2 regions of the Kitasatospora sp. NPDC085464 genome follow, and region 2 is predicted to be linked to the other one. Evidence: riboswitches for the same ligand, from Rfam matches in the RefSeq annotation. Region 2 holds a riboswitch; the other holds the start of a gene.
What was found. A riboswitch is a leader RNA that binds a small molecule or an ion and turns the genes downstream of it on or off. The one in region 2 is predicted to bind cobalamin.
Positions count from the first base shown of each region.

Region 1: linked by a shared signal. The riboswitch ahead of ACIGG8_RS08630 (CbtB-domain containing protein) and the one ahead of ACIGG8_RS23240 (HoxN/HupN/NixA family nickel/cobalt transporter) in region 2 are both predicted to bind cobalamin.

Region 1 covers NZ_JBITTM010000007.1:233,264-236,657, reverse strand. The annotation lists gene ACIGG8_RS08640 (endonuclease/exonuclease/phosphatase family protein) at 1-546, shown strand, start outside; gene ACIGG8_RS08635 (histidine phosphatase family protein) at 615-1,187, opposite strand; cobalamin riboswitch at 1,295-1,453, shown strand; gene ACIGG8_RS08630 (CbtB-domain containing protein) at 1,489-1,707, shown strand; gene ACIGG8_RS08625 (CbtA family protein) at 1,733-2,512, shown strand; gene ACIGG8_RS08620 (short-chain fatty acyl-CoA regulator family protein) at 2,625-3,394, opposite strand, start outside.
Region 2 covers NZ_JBITTM010000026.1:66,990-70,383, forward strand. The annotation lists gene ACIGG8_RS23235 (DMT family transporter) at 1-375, shown strand, start outside; gene ACIGG8_RS23240 (HoxN/HupN/NixA family nickel/cobalt transporter) at 559-1,674, opposite strand; cobalamin riboswitch at 1,706-1,922, opposite strand; gene ACIGG8_RS23245 (metalloregulator ArsR/SmtB family transcription factor) at 2,005-2,388, shown strand; gene ACIGG8_RS23250 (hypothetical protein) at 2,443-3,394, shown strand, end outside.

The DNA of each region.
Region 1 (3,394 bases), on a different contig from region 2:
CTGCCGGTGTCCGGACGCACGGGCCTCAGGGTGATCCGCGACCATCCGCGCGTGGCACTGGCCGCCGTCCTGGAGGGGCGGCGCGGCCCGTTCACCGCGGTGGCGCTGCACCTGTCGTTCGTCCCGGGGTGGAACCTCCGCCAACTCCTCGCCGTACACCGCTGGATCGCCGGCCTGCCCCGGCCGCACGTGCTGCTGGGCGACTTCAACATCCCCGGCGCGATCCCCGCGGCCACCCTCGGCGCGGCCGAGTTCCTCGCTCCGTCGAAGCGCGCGACGCCTTCGACACCGCCGACGCCTTGGACACCGTCGGCGCCCTCGACTCCCCCGGCGCGCGCGACTCCGACGCCGCAGACCGCCGGTCTGTCGGCCCGGCCGGGCTGGCGCCGCCTTGCCCGCGTCCGCACCTTCCCGTCGCACCGCCCCCTGGTGCAGCTCGACCACGTGCTCGCCACCGGGCTCGGGCCGCACCCGTCCCTGCCGGCGCGGGCCCCGAGGACGCCGGTCTCGGACCACCGGCCCGTGGTGGTCGAGCTGCCGCTGTAGCCCACAGCCGATCGACTGGTCCTGCCGCTCACCGACGGCACCCTGCCCGCACCCTCACGACGGCACCGTCACACCGGCATCAGAGCCGTCCCGCAGAGCAGGTTCCAGCGGCCAGCGCGGCCGGACAGCTCGGTGGCCGACAGCGGCCGGACGTCGAGGCGCCAGAACGCCGTCGGTGGCAGGTCGAGCGCCCGTACCACCGCGGCCCGGACGACCGCGGGTTCGGCCACCGCCAGGACCCGCCCGCCGTCCCCGGCCAGCCCGTTCAGCCAGCCGCCCACCCGTGCGCACAGCGCTGTGACCGACTCCCCGCCGTGCGGGGCCGCCTCCGGGTCGGTCAGCCAGCGCGACACCGCCTGCGGGTCCCGGGCCGCGACGTCCTCCAGTCGCTGCCCGCGCCAGGCGGCCACGTCCAGGTCCGCCAGCGACGCGGCCGGCTCGGCGGCGAGGCCGAGGGCCTCCGCGGTCAGCCGGCAGCGCGCCGAGGGCGAGGTGAAGGAACGGGCCGCCGGGGGCAGCGCAGCGGCTGCCGCGCGGGCGGCGGCCAGGCCCGCCTCCTCCGGCGGGGCGTCGTCGCCGAATCTCGCCTCCCGCAGTTCGGCTCCGATCGACGGTGCGATGAAGATCACGCGGACGGTCACCCGTCCCCCTCCCTGCCCCGAACTGGGCCTTCGCGCGTGTGCGTACCGGTGCTCCCGCCGTCCGACGCGCCGGGTGCGCGCCCGTGAGCCCCCTGTCAAGCCCCTTGGCCGGACGTTCGCGACACGGTACCGTCCCTGCGACAACTGAAGACGGCAGAGCGCGGAAGCCCGGTGAGACTCCGGCACGGTCGCGCCACTGTGAAGCCGTAGCCCTGGCCCCCGCCTCGGCCCGGCGAGTCAGACCCGCCCTGCCGTCCGTGCTCCACCGAAACGGGACGCGTGTTCCCAGAGGAGGTCGGCCATGGCTCACCCCATCGCCCCCGCAGCCCCCACCGCCCCGGCGGTCACCCCCATCTCCGTCAAGGCCATCCTGCCCTGGGCCGTCTTCTTCGGCATCCTGCTGATGACCCTGATCTACTTCGTCGGCGCCGAGCAGGGCGCCACCTCCCTCATCTCCGGCGAAGACGTCCACGAGTGGGTCCACGACGGCCGCCACCTGCTCGGCTTCCCCTGCCACTGACCAGGAAAACAGGGGAAACAGACCAGTGAACTCCGTGAACGTCAGATCCCTGCTCGTCCGCGGCATGCTCGCCGGCCTCGCCGCCGGCCTGCTCGCCCTCATCGTCGCCTACCTGCTCGGCGAACCCCGCGTGGACGCAGCCATCGCCTACGAGGACGCCCACGCCGCCCCCGGCGCACCCGAGATGGAGATCGTCAGCCGCTCCCTGCAGTCCACCGCGGGCCTGGCCACCGGCATCCTCCTCTACGGCGTCGCCCTCGGCGGCATCGCCGCCCTCGCCTACTGCTTCGCCCTCGGCCGCATCGGCCGCTTCTCCCCGCGCGCCGCCGCAGCCCTGCTGTCCGGCGTCGCACTCGTCGCGGTCTACGTCGTGCCGTTCCTCAAGTACCCGGCCAACCCGCCGTCGGTGGGCGACCCGGAGACCATCGGCAAGCGCACCACGCTGTACTTCCTGATGATGGCGCTCAGCGTGCTGCTGGCGGTCGCCGCGGTGATCGTCGGCAAGCGCCTCGCACCACGCCTGGGCACCTGGTACGCCACCGTCGTCGCCGTCCTCGGCTTCGCCGTGGCCATCGGCCTCGCCTACGCCTTCCTGCCCGCCATCAACGAGGTCCCCGAGGACTTCTCGGCCACCCTCCTCTGGCAGTTCCGCCTCGCCGCACTCGCCATCCAGCTCACCCTCTGGACCTCCTTCGGACTGCTCTTCGGCCACCTCGCCGAACGACTCCTCAACCCGAAGCCGGCGACCGCGGCCGCCGTCGCAACGCCGGAGACCAGCCCGGAGACCGCCGCCTCCGCACACTGAGGCACGCACCGTCCCACCGTCACCACACCGGAGGCCGGTCGAGACGACACCACGTCGCCCCGACCGGCCTCCGGCGTTCCCGGGACGAGGACGGAGCCGCCGTTTCCGGCCGTCAGCTCCGGGGGTCGGGTACCGCGGCGTAGGGGACGAAGGTGCTGGTGCGCTCGTCGACGGCCAGCGGACGGCCGATGGCCGGGGCGGAGCGCTGGGGGCAGGCGGGACGTTCACAGACCTTGCAGCCGAGGCCGATCGGGGTGGCGACGCTCTCGTCGCCGAGGGCGAGGCCGGCCGAGTACACCAGCCGTCCGGCGTGGCGGATCTCGCAGCCGAGGCCGATGGCGAAGGTCTTGCCGGGGCGGCCCCAGCCGCCGGGTGAGCGGGTGACGGCGCGGGCGGTCCAGAGGTAGCGGCGGCCGTCGGGCATGGCGGCGACCTGGACGTGGACCCGGCCGGGTGAGGCGAAGGCGTCGTAGACGTTCCACAGCGGGCAGGTGCCGCCGGTGCGGGAGAAGTGGAAGGGCGTGGCGGACTGCCGCTTGGAGACGTTGCCGGCCCGGTCGACGCGGACGAACGAGAACGGCACGCCGCGCAGGCCTGAGCGCTGGAGGGTGCTGAGGCGGTGGCAGACGGTCTCGTAGCCGACGCCGAAGTGGTCGGCGAGGTGCTCGATGTCGTAGCGCGCCGCCTCCGCCTGGGCGTGGAAGGCGGTGTACGGCAGGACGAGGGCGGCGGCGAAGTAGTTGGCCAGCCCGATCCGGGTGAGGGAGAACGCGGTGGAGCCCTCCGGACTGTCCTGGACGGCGAGTTCGGACAGCAGGGAGTCGTGTTCCAGGTAGCCGAGCTGGGTGGCCATCCGGAAGGCCTGCTGACCGGGGCGCAGCC
Region 2 (3,394 bases):
CTGATCGCGCACGCCTCGGCCGGCGGCGGCCTGCTGCTGGTGCTGTGCGTCCAGCGGCTGTGCAACGTCGCCGTCGGCGGCACCGTCCTGGTGGCCGGCCTGCGCCGCTCCGGGGCTGCGGCCGGCCTGCTGCCGGGACTGCGGGCCCGGCTGCCGCTGCTCACCGCGGTCGGTCTCGCCGACGTCGTCGCCAACGCCGTCTTCGCGATGGCCTCGCACCGCGGCTCGGCCACGGTGGCCGCCGTCCTCTCCTCGCTCTACCCCGTGGTCACCGCGCTGATGGCACGCGGGGTGTTCAAGGAGCGGCTGCGCCCGGTCCAGGTGGTCGGCGCCGGGCTCGCCGTCGCGGGAACGCTGCTGCTCGCGGCCGCATGAGAGGCGCTCATGACGCTGCCCCATGAGCCGCGCTCATGGGGCAGTGGGATGAGCCGCGCTCATGCCCCGACGCCATGAGCCCGCCTCATGCCCCCGACGCCATGAGCCGACCTCATGGGACCCCATGAGTCACACTCATGCCCGACGTCATGAGCCGCGCTCATGCCCCCGGGCTCGGACCCGTCACGAGCCCTCGGGCGCCCAGCGCTTCTCCACCCGGGCGAGCTTCCAGTACCCGATCGCCAGCGCCCAGACCACCACGAACAGCCCGGCGATCGCGTAGCCGACGTTGTCCAGCGAGATGTCCGCGATCCAGCCGCTCACCGGGTCGGTGAGGTCGAACTTCTCGTGCAGCACACCGACCAGCTCGATGGTGCCGATGATGAAGGCCACCGCGATCGACAGCCCGGTGATGGTCAGGTTGTAGTACACCTTGCGCACCGGGTTGGCGAAGGCCCACTGGTACGCGAAGTTCATGAACGTCCCGTCCAGGGTGTCGAACAGGCTCATCCCGGCCGCGAACAGCAGCGGCAGGCAGACGATCGCGTACCAGGGCAGTCCGGCGGCCGCACCCGAGCCGGCCATCACCATCAGGGTGACCTCGGTCGCGGTGTCGAAGCCCAGGCCCAGCACCATGCCGACCGGGAACATCTGCCCCGGCCGGGTGATCGACCGGGTGGCCCGGTTCAGCACCCGGGCCATGAAGCCGCGCGAGTCGAGGTGCGCCTCCAGCTCCGCCTCGTCGTACTGCCCGGCGCGCATCGCCCGGAACACCTTGAGGATCCCGAGCAGCGCCGCCAGGTTGAGCGCCCCGATCAGGTACAGGAACGCGCCGGAGGCCGTCGTCCCGACCACCCCGAGCCACTTGTGCGTGCTCGACTCGTCGTCCATCAGCGTGTTCGCCAGCTGCGCGCCGCCCGCCACCAGGGCGGCCATGATGACCACCATCGAGGAGTGCCCGAGGGCGAACCAGAAGCCCACCGAGACCGGCCGCTTGCCGTCCGCCATCAGCTTGCGGGTGGTGTTGTCGATCACCGCGATGTGGTCGGCGTCGAAGGCGTGCCGCATCCCGAGGGTGTACGCGGTGATACCCAGGCCCACCCCGAAGACCTGGGTACCGACCGCGTACCGCTCGGGTGCCACCAGGAAGACGAGCGTCCCGAAGGCCACCACGTGCATGGCCAGGATCACGCCCATCAGCCCGGCCGTGCGGACGGTGTCCTCGCGCCGCCACCGGAAGGTGGGCAGCACGGAGGGAGCCGCCGCGGCCTCCGCGGCGGCGGTTTCGGGCAGGGTCATCTGCGGATCACGCTCCAGCACCTCGTGGAATCACTTCGTGAGATGCCGCGGCCGGTCTCCTGGCTTACGGGACACGCCCGTACCCGCCTTCCCGGGTGCGCGAGGCGCCCAGTGACGTCGTGGGTACGGACGGCGCTCCCCCGCGGACGGGGGAACGGCCCGATCACAGTGGCGAGGGCCGCTCCGGACTCCGGACCCCTGAGGGTCCGTCACCGGTCTTCCCGAGCACCACGGCGGGCTACACGGTAGGGGCCCGGCCCCGACCCATGCAAGGCTGCGCACCTGCGCAGGTGTCCAGGATCACAGCCGCCCGCCTGCAAGAATGTCCGCATGCATCTCGTACCGGCCGACCGCGCGGGCCACCGCACCATCGACGGACACCGGGTCTGCGAGGCCATCGCCGCGATCGGTGACGCCGCGCACGTACGGTCCTGGGCCGAGCGGTTCTCGCTGCTCGCCGACCCCGGACGGCTCGCCCTGCTGCTCGCCCTCCACCGGGCGGGCCCGCTCGCCGTCACCGACCTCGCGGTCGCCACCGGCATGCGTGACCCCGCCGTCTCCCAGGCCCTGCGGCTGCTCCGCACGGCCGGCGTGGTCACCGGCGACAAGGACGGACGAGTCGTGCGCTACCGGCTCGTCGACCAGGACATGCGCCCCCTCCTCGACGAGTGCGTCGCCGCCGAGCACCACGAGCCCACCGCCGCGGCCGGCTGACCGACACTCGGGAAACGCGGCCGCACCGGCACCCCGGGTGAGTACGATCATGGTGTGCCGTCCCACCCCCACGCCTGGCCCGCCGACCGCTGGAACACCCGACCGGTCAAGGCCCGCGTGCTGGCGGTCGCCCGCACCCTCACCTCAGCCACCCGGGTCCTGGACGTCCTCACCCTGCTGCACCCGGACGGCGTCGAGCGGTACTTCACCGTCAACCCCGGCTCCGCCTTCGCCGATCGCGCCCTGGACGAGTACCTGCACGGCCTGCCCGGCTTCACCCTGCTGGACTGGGAGGACGCCGTCCGGCACCGCTTCGACCTGGCCGTCTCCTGCGCCGTGCACTCCTCCATGCACCGCCTGGACGCCCGGCTCGTCGTACTCCCGCACGGCGCCGGCTACAACCGCCTGGTCACCGAGTCCACCGGCGACACGGTCAGCGCCGCCGGCCTCTCCCGCAAGGAACTCACCCACCTCGGGCGGGTGTTCGTGGACGTCCTCGGCCTCTCCCACCCGGAGCAGCTGGACCGCCTGCGGGTCTCCTGCCCCGAGGCACTGGACGTCGCCCGGGTGGTCGGCGACCCGTGCTTCGACCGGATGCTGCGCAGCCTGCGCTCCCGCGACGCCTACCGCGCCGCGCTCGGCGCCGTCGACGGCCGGCGGCTCGTCGTCGTCAACTCCACGTGGAGCGAGCACTCGTTATTCGGCCGCCGGCCCGACCTGCCCCAACGCCTGGTCCGCCGGCTGCCCGCCGACGAGTACACCGTCGCCGTCGTCCTGCACCCCAACATCTGGAGCCGCCACGACCCCGAGGCCCTGCTCGACGCCGCCCGCCGGATGGGCCTGCGCCTGATCCCGCCGCACCAGGGCTGGCAGGCCGCCCTGGTCGCCGCCGACTGCCTGATCGGCGACCACGGCTCGGTCTCCGTCTACGGCGCCGCCCTGGAGCGGCCCACCGTGCTGGTCGCCACCGGCGCCGCCGAACTCGACCCGCGCTCCCCCGGCCACG